4 regions of the Mesorhizobium sp. B2-3-15 genome follow, and region 1 is predicted to be linked to each of the others. Evidence: predicted binding sites of a transcription regulator. Region 1 holds the regulator's gene; each other region holds the start of a gene.
The links. The regulator LexA, encoded in region 1, represses DNA repair genes until DNA is damaged. The targets are predictions, from matches to a motif close to TGTTCNNNNTGTGTTCNG.
Positions count from the first base shown of each region.

Region 1 (4,194 bases):
TGGGCAAGGGCCTGACCGCAATGATCGCCGTGTCGGCGTGGATATCGGAGCGCTCTCCGGTCGATGGAGTCGGGCTGATTTCGCAGCAATCCGTGCTGCTGGTCACCGTCGCGCTGGTTATCGCGACGATGGCGACGACATGGCTGCGGCTCGCGGCGCTGCCATTCGCGCTCGCCGGCCTGTTGACTGTGTCGCACACACGCGCGCCCGATGTGCTGATCTCGGAAGATGCGCGGCTGGTCGCGCTGCCGATCGGCAATGGCGAACTGGCCGTCAACCGGGAACGTCCGAACGAATTCGCAACCGACAACTGGAAACGCGCCCTGATCTCCGAAACAATCGTCAAACCGGAAATGTTCGACACGACAGACAGGCAATTCGATGTTGCCAGTCCCACCGACCTGCCGCCGGGATCGCCCTTCTACTGCCGCGAAGGCCTGTGCCTTGCCAGGCACCCTTCCGGCGCGATCATTGCCTATGTCGAGGACCGCAAGACCACCTGGAAAGCCTGCGCTTTCGCCGACCTGATCATCGTCAATGACGCAACCGCCTATGACGCCTGCCACAATCCACTGGTTCTCGTCGTCACCAAACGGCAGCTCGCCCGCAAGGGAAGCGCTGCCGTCTTCTTCAATCCCCAGTCGGCCACGACCCGGGCCGCGATCGCATTTGCCGTCGACGGACCATACCGGCCCTGGCACGAACAGCGAAAATTCTCACGCGAGGCGAGGGGGCTGCCGCCGTACAAAAAACCCGACAAGCCCGATAACAAGCCGGTTCAGTAGCGCCTGATCAACCCGACCAGCTTGCCTTGTACCTTGACCCTGTCCGGCCCGAAAATGCGCGTTTCGTAGGCTGGATTGGCGGCTTCGAGCGCGATCGAAGCGCCTTTGCGGCGGAACCGCTTCAGTGTCGCTTCCTCTTCGTCGACCAGTGCCACGATAATTTCGCCCGGGCTTGCCGTGTCGGCATTGCGGATAATGACCGTGTCTCCATCGAAGATACCAGCCTCGATCATCGAGTCGCCCTTAACCTCCAACGCATAGTGCTCGCCGCCCATGATCATGTCCGGCGGCACCGAGATCGAATGCGTCTGATGCTGGATGGCATCGATCGGCACACCGGCGGCGATACGGCCCATGACCGGGATGGACACGGCTGAAACCGCGTCGTCGTCGTTGCCGGCCGCGGGCAGGCGCGAAGGCGCAGCGGCCGGCCTGATCTGGCGTCCGAGACTGCCTTGGCCAAGGCTGCCTTGGATGATGCTTGGCGAGAACTTCTTTGCCGCATTGAGGCCCGGCGCGATCGAGTCCGGCAGCCGCAGCACTTCCAGCGCGCGCGCCCGATTGGGTAGCCGGCGAATGAAGCCGCGCTCCTCCAGGGCCGTGATCAGGCGATGGATCCCCGACTTGGAGGCAAGATCGAGTGCTTCCTTCATCTCGTCGAAGGAAGGCGGTATCCCGCTTTCCTTGAGCCGTTCGTGGATGAACATCAGCAGTTCATGTTGCTTGCGTGTCAGCATGGCGGCCCCCAAGACATTGAACGAAAGGTTGAACCAGAATCGAAAAAACAAACCCAGAACAAACACTATCTGTTCCAGTTGTGTTCTGCAACCGTTTAAAGTTTAATGAATTTGTTAAGGGGTCTGAAGTTTTTTGCCCGCGACGGCGGGCGGCAACCAGTCCTTTCCGCCGTCGGCAGGCGCATTGAAATCGTTTTGGTTAATGGCCTGTGGCCCATCCGCCGACGAGGCTTTGGCATCAGTTAGTTGGAAGGCTTCTCCTCGGAGGGACGTATAATTCGCGGAGCCATTATTCGCGGAACGAAACGAAACCAAAATGCCAACGATTGGTAGCTTCGGGCGGCCATGGATCGGGGCGTTCGGCGCACTCCGGCCAGCGCGTTCGAATAGGCGTCGCGGAAGCGCTGAAGTTATCCCGAACCCGCCTTCAAGCTGCCGGCGCGAGCGGCGTATCTGGTAGCGCCGCTGTCTTCGCTGTGGACATAGACGTGCAGTGTGTAGCCGATATGCGCCGTCATCAGCGCCTTGGCCCGCTCGACGTCACGGTCGAGCGCCGCTTCCATGATCGCGGTATGGTGTTCGATCGCAATCGCTTCGCGTAGCGCTTCGATTGCCTCTTCATAGCCATCCTTGAGGCCGGCCGCGGCCCGCAGTGTCGGCGCCAGACCAAGAAAGCGATGATGCCGGCGCAGCTGATCCGAGATCGTCGAGCGGAACCGCAACAGCCAGTCGCATGTGGCGGCGCTCAGCAGCGCCGCATGGAAAGCCTCGTGGTTCTCGTCCCATCTGTCGACGGCCGCGTCCGAGGGATCGTCGACCGCCGTCTTGCAACGCGAGAGCCGGTAGTGGGCGGTGACCACGGCATCCTCCCACTCCCTGCCGCCTTTTTCCATCGATTCGAGGAACAGGGGTATCTCGACCACCATCCTGGCGCGTGCCAGATCCTCCAGCTCGGCCCGCGACACCGGAGCCACGGCAAAACCACGATTGCTGATCGCGGTGACCAGGCGTTCGGCCTCGAGCCGCGACAGGGCTTCGCGCAACGGTGTCCAGCCGACGCCATAGGTGCCGCGCAGCGCACTCAGTTTGAGCGGGGCGCCCGGCATGAGGCGCGTGGTCAGGATGTCGCGCCGCAACAGCTGATAGGCGGCTTCCGTTTTTGTGGAACTTGTTTCATCCAGCATCGTGATCAATCCGTCGTCTGGCGAAAGTATATATGATACCGGGTCCTAGCAACAATTATATATAATGTTTGACACAGACCGGCGGACTGACCATGATCGCCGTAGTAGCCGCGTTTCCGAGCGGCCCTGATCAAATCTGGGAGGAAATGATGTTGAAGTCGAAATCCGCTTGGTTGTCGGGTTTGGCCCTGGCGGGCGCATTGATGGTCGGCGCCGGCAGTGCCGCGGCCGATCAGATCCGTATCGGCATTGCCAATTTCGGCGAGCATCCGCAATTGAACGCCGCCATAGCCGGCTTCAAGAAGGCGCTGACGGACAATGGCTTCGTCGAGGGCAAGGACGTCGTCTACACGGAGAGCCACACCAATTTCGATGCATCGCTGGTGCCGCAGATGATCGCCAAGCTGCAGGCCGAGCAACCCAAGCTGATCTACACCATCACCACGCCGGTCTCACAGATCGCCAAGAAAGCGCTCGCCGGTTCCGGCATTCCGATCGTTTTTGCCGCGGTCACCGATCCGGTGGCGGCCAAGCTGGTGCCGTCATGGGACGCCGGAGACGAAGGCATGACCGGCGCCAGCGATCTGCAGGACGTCGCCGCGGTGATGGCCTTCACCAAGAAGCTGCTGCCGAACGCCAAGCGCTTCGGCGTGCCTTATAATCCCGGTGAGGCCAATGACGTTGCCTTGGTCGAAAAGATCAAGGCGGCGGCACCGGCCGCGGGCTTCGAGGTGGTGGAGGTCGGCATCGACAACGTCAATGACATCCAGCAACGCATCGCTTCGCTCGCCGGCAAGGCCGACGTGATCTACGGCCCGGCCTCGAACCTGATACAGCCGGCGATCGCAGCTGTCTCCGCGGCCGCGCGCCAGGCCGGTATCCCGGTCGTCAACTCCGATGACAGTGCGGTCCGTAACGGCACCGTGCCGGCGAGCTTCGCGGTCAATTACACGCAGGTCGGCGTCAACGCCGGCAACATCGCCGCCGAGATCCTCAAGGGCAAGGATCCCAAGACGATCGCGCCGTCGCGCCCGGCCTACAAGGACCACATGGCAACGATCTCGCGCAAGGCGATGGCCGCGTTCGGCATCGAGATACCGGCTTCAATGGCCGATTGCGGCTGCATCGTCGACTAACATCGGAACTGCTGGGGTGACGGCGTCGGCGCCGTCATCCCGAGGTCAGGGAGAAACGATGCTCGAGATTCGATCCGCGCGCAAAGTGTTCTACAAGGGCCAGGCCGACGAGAAGGTCGCGCTGGACGGTCTCAGCCTGTCCTTGGCCACCGGAGAGTTCGGCATCGTCATCGGCTCCAACGGGGCCGGCAAGAGCAGCATGCTCAACGCCATTTCCGGCGCCCTGATCCTCGATTCCGGCCAGATCCTGATCAACGGCGCCGACGTGACTGCAATGCCGGTGCACAAGCGCGCCGCGAAACTGGCGCGCGTGTTCCAGGACCCGATGCGCGGCACCGCCGCCAGCATGACG
Region 1 is NZ_VFVO01000014.1:34,032-38,225, reverse strand. It holds gene FJ954_RS25250 (ComEC/Rec2 family competence protein) at 1-785, shown strand, start outside; gene lexA (transcriptional repressor LexA) at 779-1,522, opposite strand; gene FJ954_RS25240 (GntR family transcriptional regulator) at 1,933-2,706, opposite strand; gene FJ954_RS25235 (ABC transporter substrate-binding protein) at 2,856-3,842, shown strand; gene FJ954_RS25230 (ABC transporter ATP-binding protein) at 3,901-4,194, shown strand, end outside.

Region 2 (4,194 bases), on a different contig from region 1:
CCGGCACTTTCGCTACGCCTTTTAGCGGACCTTCCGTGGACTTGCGTTCCATGAATTGGCCGGTTCGCTCGTCGCGCTTTTGCCAGTCGTCCGTTCTTGTGCTGAAACTGCGTTCTGCCGGTTACCGAACCCCTGCGATAGTCGTCACCTCTGTTCTTTGCCATATCCGCCACATTCGAACAGAAAGTGAACATAGCGCGATTCGTCTTCTAGCGGTCTTTGCCTCTTGCAACGTCACTCATCAAAACCAGCCAAAATTTCAAAGTCAAACATTGGGCCATCGTCGTGAACGGTCCGGGCGAGGAACACGCCAGAAACGGCAGACCCAGGATATTGGTTCGAGAGCACGCGCTTTGCGGCTTTGAAGGAAGCACCACGAGTCAAAACATCATCGAAAACGACAAAATTGTATCTGCCTACCGGCAGGAGCGAGAAATCGGTGACCCAATTGTCGATTAGCACTTCTGGAGTGGGTCGCGCGTCAGAGTCATGTGCGGCAACTCGTTGAGCTAACTGGCTGAGCAACTCCACGATCTGAATTCGATTGCTATAAGCGCGATGCAGCAGACGGAGCAAACGATCATCATACTCCGGATTACCCACGGGACAACTTCCCGGAATAGGCACCCATATGGCCTTTGTAGCTTCCGACACGGGCATTGCGGAAGATAGCTGTCGAGCCCAATAATCAATTGCGCTGCCCTTATGCTTATAGCGATATGGAGCTTGCAGTCGAATACTCGGCTTCATTTTAAAGCTAATTATTCGATTATTGGTCTCGCTGTGACTATAGCCTTTTCTTGCAGTGAACTCGCCGATGAATGAACAATCATCGTTCTCATCGAGAAATCGATGCTGGCTCCTTGTCAGATTATCTATCTTGGTAAATCGAACTGACATTTGCGAAAATATCTTCGATATCAGAGACTCTTATAGCACCCAATTCTTCAAATCGATGCGGCCAAGTAATATCGTTTCGTAAGAAGCAGCTTTCAAGGATAAAGAGAGGGCGGCCTTGCTCAAGGGCGGCTTTGGCCTGAATCAAGGTTCCGGAGGTTTCGCCAGCCTCAACGATCACAGTCGCGTCAGTCAACGCGCTCATAGTAACGTTTCGCTCTGGAAAAAAGGTTCGGGTTTTTGAGAGAGGCATTGTTCGATATGCGACTACTGGAACCTGAGAAATAAGCAGATGCTCCCGGGCTATCTGATGTTGAAGATCAGCATTTTCTTTTGGGTAGGCGGACGAAATAGGGGTCCCAGCTACCGCTATTGTAGGAGACTTCAGATTGATCGCGGTTTGATGGACAGCAGTATCGATTCCTTTTGCAAGCCCTGATACCGGAATTATTTTGTGGGCAATGAGCGCCTCGACAATTCGGCGAGCCCTTGAAATTCCGTCGGAGCTTGGATTCCTGGTACCTACCACCGCTATAGAGGGGCGTTCAGATAGTGCCCAAAATCCTTGATAATACAGCAATTCGACTGGATGTTTGGCCACCCGTATTTTCTTAGGATACTCGCCAGCACCATGAATGCGAACACCGTAAGGGGTAGGACCGAAACTTCGTATTCGCTCGTCTGCCAGGTCCGCATATTTCAGCGCATCACGAGTTGGAACAAAGTCTGACGGTATTGAGTAAGGCGACGTGTCGAATTTTTCTGAAATGGACTTAAATGTCGCGCCCTGCTCAAGCCAAAGGGCTTCATATGCACCCATTTCGACCCATGGAGAAATGGGCTCTAAGGATCCAAAATCAAATTGTGCGACGGCGCTCATGGTATCGTATCTAGTACCTTTGTTCAGACATTCGTTAGGAATCTCGTCAAGGCTACTTTTTGGAACAAAACAGGAACATACACAGGCTATTTTAAATAGCAAGCAATAACAGCCCGTTACGCTTATCTCAAAACAGGCCACGCTTGAGATAACTAGGGGACAACTCGGAATAGAAAGCTCAAACAGAGGCATTGGTGTCCCCGCCTCCCGTTGCGATTGACCCTCCTCGCCCTGACGGATCCTCCCGCCTCCGAGGAGACCTCACATGCGCTCACCTCAGACACCATCGTCTCTCTCGGCCTCGCCATCGGCGGCATCTTCGGCCTTGCCGGCACCTTTGTCGCCAGCGATGCGCTGCGCGAAACGCTATGGGCGATCGACGGCGTGGCGCTCGTCATGGCGACGGCCTTGCCCACCATGAAATACCGGCGGCTGGGCAATGATTGCGTCGTGGCAGGGTTCCTGACCTTCCTCGCCGGCGAAAGCCTGCTTCTGTTCGGCAATGCGGCGGGACTACAGGCCAGCGTGCCCTGCCGGCGGCAGGCTATCCCTTCCTGGTGGCGACCTTCGCCGGCTGGATCTGGACTTTGCTAAGGGGTTCTCGGCACGCCTAGCGGCTCGGCTCCAGGCGCCGGCGCCGCCCCTCACCTGCCTGCCGGCATCCTCTCCCCGTATAGGGACGGGGAGAGGGGCGCTGTCATTGACACTTTCGCCAATCGCCATCGTTGCAAGAAAAGCGCCGGCGTTGCGGCCAGCTACTCTCGCCCCGTTTACGGGGAGTTGAGAAGTGGTCGCGCAGCGGACGAAAAGCCAATTGCTTGGGTTTTCGAACGACGAACGTCCGGCAGGACAGTGAGGGGCGGCGCCGACCTCGGCAATAGTAACGGTCCCCCCGAACCACGGCCGCCGTATTGACATCAGCTCCACACATGCGTCATTGGAGGCGGGCAATTGGGGGACTATCCGTGAAAAAGATCTATGCGAAGCCGACGCTGAGCAAGCGCGAGAGGCTTTCGGCCGTGACGGCTGTCGCGTGTCCAGTGTCGGTCTGCCCGCGCTAGAACGTTCCCGGGAAAGGGCAGGCCTGCTGCCGCCCATCGCTCTCCCGCGACAAATCCCACGGCAGGGTTGGTACGAATTCATACCAAGCATCCGCCTCGGTTGATCGCGCGGCGCGGGGCCGGTACACAAATCGGGCGGCGGACCTTTGTAAGGTCGCTAGTGGCCGGCGCGGGGCTCAGGCAATTGTCTCACCGGCATGCGCGCCGGCCATCTTCCCTGAATGATTTGAGTGTGGGCCAAAGGCGCTCCGCCCCGCCGGAATTCCCGGTGCTGACCTTCGCAGGTTGGTACCTTCCTCCGCCCGCGACAGGAAAGTCAGCGCCGACCTGCGATAGGCGCACGCTGGACTAGCCGCTATCCCCAAATCCCGACTCGATTTTGACTTTGCGGACGCCGTCCCCCACTCCGTCGCTGCTTCGCAGCGCCACCTCTTCCCTCCTCCGGAGGGAGAGGAACCACGACTGGCCAAAACCTCAACTTTCAATCCAAACCTTCTCAAAGTGCTGCTCCAGCGCCTGGTGCTGTTCGCAGCCTTCGATGCCCTTGCGGTAGGTCCGGTAGACCGAGCGCCAGTAGGGCTGGATGATGATGCCTGAATCGCGCAAATTCTGCTCGATCTTGGCCATAATCTCCTTGCGGGCCTTGGGGTCGGGCATGGCGAGCGCCTTGTCGAGCAGTTCGTCGAACTCCTTCGAGGCGTAGGCACTCTCGTTCCAGGCGGCGCCCGATTTATATGCCAGCGCCAGCACCTGGACGCCGAGCGGGCGGCCGAGCCATTCGGTGCAGGAATAGGGGAACTTGCTCCAGTCGTTCCAGAAGGTGGCGGCGGGCAGCACGGTGCGCTTGATCTTGAGGCCCGCCTCGCGCATCTGCGCGGCGATGGCGTCGCCGGTGCTCTTCTGCCATTCGACATCGACCGAGATCAGGTCGTATTCATGGTCCGCCTTGCCGCTCTCGGCGAGCAGCTTCTTGGCTGCCTCGACATCGCGCTTGGCCGGACCGATATCGGCATATTCGGGGTGCATCGGGCCGACATGGTGGTTGTCGGCGGGCTTGCCGCGGCCATCGAGGCCGAGCTTCAGCACGGCGGAATTGTCCACCGCGAGCTGTGCGGCGCGGCGTACCTTGACGTCGTCATAGGGCGCGTTGGCGACATTGAAGCGGGCGACGATGGTCGAGCCGGTGGCGATCTCGGAGTTCTTCAGCCCCATCTTGTCGGTCTGCGAGACGGCGTCGGAGGCGGTCTCGTGATCGGTGTCGATCTCGCCGGATTCGAAGGCCGACAGCATGGCGTTAGGGTCGGAGCCGTAGTCGATCCACTGGATGCCATCGAGGTAGAACTCGCCCTTCCACCA
Region 2 is NZ_VFVO01000001.1:526,592-530,785, reverse strand. It holds gene FJ954_RS02605 (hypothetical protein) at 235-900, opposite strand; gene FJ954_RS02600 (DNA-processing protein DprA) at 872-1,777, opposite strand; gene FJ954_RS02595 (hypothetical protein) at 1,988-2,371, shown strand; gene FJ954_RS02590 (ABC transporter substrate-binding protein) at 3,313-4,194, opposite strand, start outside.
Region 2: a site for LexA is predicted at 1,838-1,855, ahead of FJ954_RS02600 (DNA-processing protein DprA). Genes of this name have one in related genera too.

Region 3 (4,194 bases), on a different contig from region 1:
TCTGACCAACCAAGTGCTTGGCTCGGTGCCGAGCCTAAAGAGCCATCTGGGGCTCGGCTGATCGTCGGCTCGCCGAGCCCGGTAATGCCGCCTGCCTATTTCGGCAGCGCGTAGGCCATCACGTAATCGCCCGGCTTGGTGCCCACCGAGCCGTGGCCGCCGGCGACGATGACCACGAACTGGCGTCCGTCCGCGACGGTGTAGGTCATCGGCGTCGATTGCCCTCCGGCCGGCAGCCGCGCCTGCCAGAGCTGCTTGCCTGACGTCAGCTCGTAGGCGCGCAGATAGTCGTCGACCGCGGCACCCAGGAAGGCGACACCGCCGGCGGTGATCATCGGCCCGCCAATGCCGGGCACCCCGACCTTAAACGGCAACGGCAGCGGCGTCATGTCGTAGACGGTGCCGTTGCGGTGCTTGTAGGCAATCGCGCCAGTCCTCAGATCGACGCCTGCGACATAGCCCCAGGGCGGCGCCTGGCACGGAATGCCGAGTGGCGACAGGAACGGTCCCATCACCACCGCATAGGGCGCGCCGTCATTGCGGTTCAGCCCCTGCTCGCTGCCCTTGGTGTCGCCTGGGGGCGGCACGTCGGCGCGCGGCACCAGCCGCGACGTGAAGGCAAGATAGGTTGGCATCCCGAACATCACTTGCCGCACCGGATCGACCGCCACGCCACCCCAGTTGAACGTGCCGAAATTGCCGGAATAAACCAGCGATCCCTGCAGCGAAGGCGGCGTGTAGCGGCCTTCATAGCGCAATTTGTGAAGCGCGATGCGGCACGCCAGCTGGTCGAACATGGTGATGCCCCACATATCGTGCTCGGTCAGCGGCGGCGGGTTGAAGGAAAGGTCGGACGCCGGCTGCGCCGGCGATGTGTGGTCGCCCTCGATGGCGCCGCCGGGCGCCGCCACTTCCTTGACGGGGATGACCGGCTCGCCGGTGCGCCGGTCGAGCACATAGAGGTCCCCCTGCTTGGTCGGCCCGACCAGCGCGGGCACCACGGAGCCGTCGGCCTTGGTGATGTCGATCAGGCTCGGCTGCGCCGGCACGTCCATGTCCCAGAGGTCATGGTGCACGGTCTGGCGCACCCATTTCAACTGCCCGGTGTTGAGGTCCAGCGCGGTGATCGAGGAGGAGAATTTCTCCACATTGGCACTGCGGCCCATGCCGAGCTGGTCCGGCGTCTGGTTGCCGAGCGGCACGTAGAGCAGGCCGAGCTTCTCGTCGGCGCTCGGCGTCGACCACATGTTGGGCGAGTTGGCGGTGTAGGTCTGGCCGGCCGGCAGCGGCGTCGTCTGGTCCGGATTGCCGGAATCCCAGTTCCACAGCAATTTGCCGCTGCTCGCATCATAGGCGCGGATGACGCCGGACGGCTCCTGCGTCGAATAATTGTCATTGACCGCCCCGCCGACGATGATCTTGCCGCCGGCAATCAGCGGCGCCGAGGTCGAGTAGTAATAGCCCGACTTCGGATACGGCATGCCCGTCAACAGATTGAGCGTGCCGCCCTCGGCGAAGGCCGGGCAAACCTGCCCGTTGGCGGCGTCGAGCGCGATCAGCCGCGCATCCGAGGTCGGCAAGTAGACGCGCGCCGCGCAGGGCTGGCCGGCGGCGCCCGCCGCATCGGCATAATAGGAGACGCCCCGGCAGGTCTGGTGCTGGCGGTCCTTGTCGAGCTTGACCTTGGGATCGTAGCGCCACTTCTCCTTGCCGGTCGCCGCATCGACGGCGATGGCGAAGTTGTGCGGCGTGCAGATATAGAGCGTGTCGCCCACTTTGAGCGGTGTCACCTGATAAGTGGTCTCGCCGACATCGTCGGGGCCTTTGACGTCGCCGGTGCGATAGGTCCAGGCCGGCTTCAGGTTGGCGACGTTTTCCGGCGTGATCTGGTCGAGCGGCGAATAGCGCTGGCCGAACTGCGTGCGCCCGTAATAGTGCCATTCGCCCGCAGGCACATCGCCGCCGAGATTGGCGTTGGGGATCACCTTGTCGGTGTCGAGGGCGCCGCCGATGTCCTTCGGGTCCGTGGTCATCGAATAGCCGGCCACCGCCAGCGATGCCAGCACGGCAAGGATCAAAGGGGCTCGCCCGTCCGGACCGGCAAGGCCGCGCCGCGCCCACGGCGTCAGCAGCCACAACGCCACCAGCACGATGATGCCGCCGCGCGGGCCGAGCTCCCACCAGTCGAAGCCGGTTTCCCAGACCGCCCAGGCCAGCGTGCCGAGCACGATCGCCGCGTAGAGCCAGAGCGCCGTGGAACGGCGCCGGTAGAGCAGCCAGGCGGCGACCAGGAAGGCGAGACCGACGATGATGTAGTACCAACTGCCGCCCAGCGAAGCCAACCAGATGCCGCCGGCGCCAAGCGCCAGGCCTATGAGGAAGAGAATGAGGGAGGTGATGGTGACAGCCAAGATGATACTCCTTCGACTGTTGCGCGCATGGGGCGGGCTAGGGCAACCCGGCATTGCGTGTTGCCCGTGCAACTTTCTCCCGACGGCGGCGCCTGTCAAGCGTAGGTCGCGGACCCGCGAGCAGCAACCTCGTTCCGCCTGGGATTGTTCCACAACGGCGGTTCCCATATCGGTGAAGCCGCCGTATCGGGCACTTTGCCGGAACAAAACGTAGACAGTTCTGGTCTTTCCCTCCCGAATCACTACATTCGGGGGAGATGTCCGGCTTTTCCGAAGACATGCCCTTTTTCGACGAACCCAATGCGCGGCCCACGGCCCCGTCGGGCATTGCCGCGCGCGCCATGGCTGCCCGCGGCGGCCAAAACAATGCGCCCGACTATCTCAGGGGCTTGAATCCCGAGCAGCGGCTGGCGGTGGAGACCACCGAAGGCCCGGTTCTGGTGCTGGCCGGCGCCGGCACGGGCAAGACGCGTGTGCTGACCACCCGCATCGCCCACATCCTTGCCACCGGCAGGGCCTTCCCCTCGCAGATCCTGGCCGTCACCTTCACCAACAAGGCCGCGCGCGAGATGAAACAGCGCATCGGCATCCTGATCGGCGAAGGCAATGTCGAGGGCATGCCGTGGCTCGGCACCTTCCACTCGATCGGCGTGAAGCTGCTGCGCCGCCATGCCGAGCTTGCCGGCCTGAGGTCCGACTTCACCATCCTCGACACCGACGACGTCGTGCGCTTGATCAAGCAGCTGATCCAGGCCGAGGGCCTGGACGACAAGCGCTGGCCCGCGAAACAGTTCGCCCAGATGATCGACGGCTGGAAGAACAAGGGCCAGGGTCCGGCCGATATCGCCGAGGGCGATGCGCGCAGCTTCGCCAACGGCAAAGGCCGCGAGCTCTACAAGGCCTATCAGGAGCGGCTGCAGACGCTGAACGCCTGCGATTTCGGCGATTTGCTCTGCCACCCGATCCGCATCCTCCGCGCCAATCCCGATGTGCTGAAGGACTATCACCGGCGGTTCAAATACATCCTCGTCGACGAGTACCAGGACACCAACACCGCCCAATACATGTGGCTGCGGCTTCTGGCGCAGAGGCCGAGCGGACCACAACCAGCGCGAAGTGGTTCTCCGGATGGGCGCGTTCCAAGTTTTTCCGGTGTTTCGGATAGAACGGAAGCGGCTAGCTATAGACCCGCAACTCCAGAGGACGATTCAGCAGTTTCGGCCGAAGGCCGCAAGTCCGACCGGGCGTCCGAGCCGTTGCGAGGCCCCCGCGGAGGGCCCGCGCCGGCAGGCGCGGAACAGCCCGTGAGCGAAAACAAAGTCAATATCTGCTGCGTCGGCGATGACGACCAGTCGATCTACGGCTGGCGCGGCGCCGAGGTCGACAACATCCTGCGCTTCGACAAGGATTTTCCGGGCGCCACCATCATCCGGCTGGAGCGCAACTACCGCTCGACCGCGCACATACTGGGGGCCGCCTCCCATCTCATCGCCTACAATGAGGGCCGTTTCGGCAAGACGCTGTTCACCGACCGCAACGATCCGGAGGACGGCAAGGTCAACGTCCACGCCGCCTGGGATTCGGAGGAGGAGGCCCGCGCCATCGGCGAGACCATCGAGGCCTACCAGCGCCAGAAGCATAATTTGAACGACATGGCGATCCTGGTCCGCGCGTCCTTCCAGATGCGCGCCTTCGAGGACCGCTTCATCACGCTCGGCCTTAACTATCGCGTCATCGGCGGTCCGCGTTTTTACGAGCGCATGGAAATCCGCGACGCGCTGGC
Region 3 is NZ_VFVO01000003.1:53,378-57,571, reverse strand. It holds gene FJ954_RS07405 (hypothetical protein) at 1-61, shown strand, start outside; gene FJ954_RS07400 (glucose/quinate/shikimate family membrane-bound PQQ-dependent dehydrogenase) at 96-2,411, opposite strand; gene FJ954_RS07395 (UvrD-helicase domain-containing protein) at 2,669-4,194, shown strand, end outside.
Region 3: a site for LexA is predicted at 2,611-2,628, ahead of FJ954_RS07395 (UvrD-helicase domain-containing protein). Genes of this name have one in related genera too.

Region 4 (4,194 bases), on a different contig from region 1:
AACTGGCTGGAAATCACCCGCAACGATCTTGAGCGGCCAGCCCTTGCGATGCAGCCCGCCATAGGCAGGGCGCTTTCATGGCTTGATAAGGCCGGATCGGGCTTTTCACGAATGTCCGGATCGGGCGCGACGTGCTTCGGCCTGTTCGAGACCGGCAATGTCGCCAAGCGCGCGGCGGCCGAGATCCGCGACCGCCAGCCCGACTGGTTCGTCGCGGCAACGCGCAGCATGGCGTCGGAGGCTGGGCGAGATGGCCAGAATTGACGAGAGCCGTGCCTTCATTCCGGTGCGCATCGCGGTGCTGACTGTTTCCGACACACGCAGCCTGGCCGACGACAAATCTGGCCAGACACTGGCCGATCGCATTACCAAGGCCGGCCACATCCTGGCCGCCCGCGATATCGTCACCGACGACCGCGAAAAAATCCGCGACGCCGTTCTGGCGTGGTCGCGGGACAAGGCCATCGACGTCGTGATCACCACTGGCGGTACCGGTTTTACCGGACGCGATGTGACGCCCGAGGCGCTGGAGCCGATCTTCGAAAAGCGCATGGACGGATTTTCGGAAGTGTTCCACCGCATTTCCTATGACAAGATCGGCACCTCGACTATCCAGAGCCGGGCGACCGGCGGTGTCGTCAACGCCACCTTCGTCTTCGTGCTGCCGGGATCGCCCGGCGCCTGCAAGGACGCCTGGGACGGCATCCTCGAGCCACAGCTCGATTACCGGCACATGCCCTGTAACTTCGTCGAGATCATGCCGCGCCTGGACGAACATCTGCGGCGCGGCAAATCGGCGTCGTAAGCAACGCCACGCAGAGCCGTTGCAAAAATCACCCCCCAGAGCGGTGCTGCTGCTTCGGCTGCGCTGGCCAGATTTCGGCGTCGAGCCGTCTGGTCGCCAGCCCGCGCGCTAAGGCCTCGGCGCTGCCGGCATTCTTGGACAGCGATGCCGCCTGTCGCTTGCTGATCACCAGTCCGTCGGCGAGCGCGCGGTTTGCCGAAAAGACCCGGGCCAGGAACGGTGGACGGCTGCCCCGCGCCCGCGAGAACCGGGCCGCTATTGTCTGCCTGGCCGTATGGGCGACGACGGCGTCGATCCAGCCCTCCACCAGCCTCGCACCCGGTTCGAGAAACAGCAGCCAGTCACCCTTGGCCTGGCGGATGCCGGCGGCGATGCCCCCGCTCCCCACATAGTGGCAGCCGGCATGCTCGGCGACGCGATGGGTCTGGTCACTGGAGCCCGTGTCGCAGACGACAACCTCACGCACCACGCCCTCGACCGCGCCGCCAATCAGCGTCGCCAGCGTACGGGCGAGCCCCTCCTCGTCATTGTGCGTTTCAATCAGAACACTGAGCATGATTAGCCGAATAGCGGAAAGCGTTGGTCGGCGCCAGTTTTTGCAGCGCACCATAGAAAGTTCTTGATTTGTTCTCATCGATAAAATAGGAATAATTTCATGAACAGAGCGATTCGACACAACATGGACAGTCCATGGGAGCGGGCGAAGATGGAACCGATCATGCGAGCCGACATTGCAGCCTTCGGAGCAGGACGAGCCGAAATGGCCAATGCAATGATCGAGCAGAGCGGCATGCGGGTCCGTCCGGACCGCAACCGCGGCCGGTCGGCAGGCATCAATCCGTCCGGCCGGTTCGAACCTGTCAGCCGGCATGTCTTCGACGACGGCTGGAGTTCGCTGGAGGAACTTCCTCCCTTCAAGACCGAGGTGCAGGTGGAAAAGCCGCGCACCATCATCACCCGCAACGAATCGCCCGACATCTCCTTCGACCGGTCGATCAATCCCTATCGCGGCTGCGAACACGGTTGCGTCTATTGCTTCGCGCGGCCGACACACTCGTTCATGGGCCTGTCGCCGGGCCTGGACTTCGAATCCAAGCTGTTCGCTAAGCCCGACGCGGCACGCCTGCTCGACAAGGAATTGTCAAAGGATGGCTACCAGCCGCGCACCATCGCCATCGGCACCAACACCGATCCCTACCAGCCGATCGAGAAGCAGTACCGGATCATGCGCGAAATCCTCGAAGTGCTGGAGGCGCGCGGCCACCCGGTCGGCATCGTCACCAAGTCAGCCCTGGTCGTGCGCGACATCGACATTCTGTCGCGCATGGCGGAGCGGGGCTTGGCCAAGGTGGCGCTGTCGGTGACGACGCTTGACCGCATGCTGGCCAGGACGATGGAACCTCGGGCATCGACGCCGACCAAGCGGCTGGAGGCGATCAGGCAGCTTTCGGATGCCGGTATCCCCGCTTCGGTGATGGTGGCGCCGATCATTCCGGGCCTGACCGACCAGGAGATGGAACGCATCCTCGACTCGGCGCACCATGCCGGGGCGCGCGAAGCCGGCTATGTGGTGCTGCGCCTGCCGCTGGAGGTCAGCCCGATCTTCAAGGACTGGCTGCTGCGCCACTATCCCGACCGCTATCGCCACGTCATGTCGCTGGTCCGTTCGATGCGCGACGGCAAGGACTACGATTCGGAATGGGGCAAGCGCATGAAGGGCGCCGGACCCTATGCCTGGCAGATCGGCCGGCGCTTCGAAATCACCGCAAAGCGGCTCGGCCTTAATGCCGAGCGGCGTACGCTGCGGACCGACCAGTTCGTCGCTGCCGGCAAGGACCAGGAGCAGTTGATGCTGCTCTGAACCGAAAATCGCCTCGGCTGTTCATTGCCGCCGTGGCAAAGAAATCCCGTCCGGCCTGCCCCGGCCTGCAGACGGTGCCCTCCCGGTCCGGCGCCCCACCCGACCCGGAGGGACTTGCGGAGAATCGGAGCCGATGCGAACCTCGCCGCAACATGGCTCGCGCGCGTTCTGATTCTCCGCCTCTCTTCGAAATCGTCGAGAAACCCGATTTCTCCTTCGAGACGAAGGCGATGGCCGATGGTTTGTGGCCGGTCGCCGGGATGGACGAAGCCGGCCGCGGCCCGCTCGCGGGTCCCGTGGTCGCGGCGGCAGTGGTGCTCGACCCCGCCAATATTCCCGAGGGTCTCGACGATTCCAAGCGGCTTAGCCACCTGCAGCGCGAAGCGCTGTTCCTGCACATCATCGGCTCCGCTCTCGGCGTCTCGATGGCGTCGATCAGCGCCGAGGGCATTGATGGCACCAACATCCTCAAGGCGAGCCTCGAAGCGATGCGCCGCGCACTGGTCGGGCTGCCGGTGCAGGCTAAGCTCGCGCTCGCGGATGGGCGCGACGTGCCGCCGGGATTGCCCTGCGAGGGGCGCGCGCTGATCAAGGGCGACCAGCGCTCCCAATCGATCGCCGCGGCCTCGATCGTCGCCAAGGTCATGCGCGACCGCATGATGCGCGGCTGCGGCAACCATCACGGCCGCTACGGCTTCGAAGTCCATATGGGCTACGCCACGGTCCGGCACCGCACGGCGATCGAGGCGCATGGGCCAGTGGCTCGGCTGCATCGCACCTCGTTTGCGCCGTTCCGGCTGGGCGGGACTGAAGTGGTTGAGGAAGAGAGCTTGGCCGGGCTGGAGTAAGGCGACGGCAGTGGCAATTCCGATCTTCCCCACGAGGGCGGAGATTGGCCGCTTTGACGCGCCGCTTTCTCCCAAACAAAAAAGCCGCCAGGTTGCCCGGGCGGCTTCGTGTCAGCGACTGAAGAACGCTCAGTTCAGCTTGGCCTTCACATCCTGCAGCGCGGACCTGAACAGGTCGGCTCCGGCCTTGGCGTCAACCTTGGCGGCGAGCAATGCGCGTGCCGCCTCGACGGCTATATCGACGGCGCTGGCCCGCACTTCGGCAACCGCGTCACGCTCGGCTTGGCCGATCTTCTGCTCGGCAAGCGCGGTGCGCCTGGCAACGTAGTCCTCGGTCTTCTTGTGGGCGTCGGCAGCCAGCAGTTCGGCCTCACGCTTGGCGGCCGCTACAATGTCGGCGGCCTCCTGCTCGGCTTCCTTGCGCTTCTTCTTGTATTGGCCGAGCAGTTGCTGGGCTTCGTCGCGCAGCTTGCGGGCCTCGTCGAGCTCACTGCTGATCCTGGCGGCGCGGGCGTCGAGCGCCTTGGCGATCATGCCGGGCACCTTGATGTAGATGGCGATGGCCAGGAAGATGATCAGGGCAATCGTGGCCCAGAGCGTTGCGAGAGATGTAGCGTCCATGATGCGCTCCTCACCGGGCCACGGATTTGACCGCGGCCGCGATCTCGGCCTTGCTGGCC
Region 4 is NZ_VFVO01000005.1:86,376-90,569, forward strand. It holds gene FJ954_RS12075 (4-(cytidine 5'-diphospho)-2-C-methyl-D-erythritol kinase) at 1-264, shown strand, start outside; gene moaB (molybdenum cofactor biosynthesis protein B) at 251-805, shown strand; gene FJ954_RS12085 (glycosyltransferase) at 834-1,361, opposite strand; gene FJ954_RS12090 (PA0069 family radical SAM protein) at 1,512-2,666, shown strand; gene FJ954_RS12095 (ribonuclease HII) at 2,819-3,514, shown strand; gene FJ954_RS12100 (F0F1 ATP synthase subunit B) at 3,644-4,135, opposite strand; gene FJ954_RS12105 (F0F1 ATP synthase subunit B) at 4,146-4,194, opposite strand, start outside.
Region 4: a site for LexA is predicted at 1,420-1,437, ahead of FJ954_RS12090 (PA0069 family radical SAM protein). Genes of this name have one in related genera too.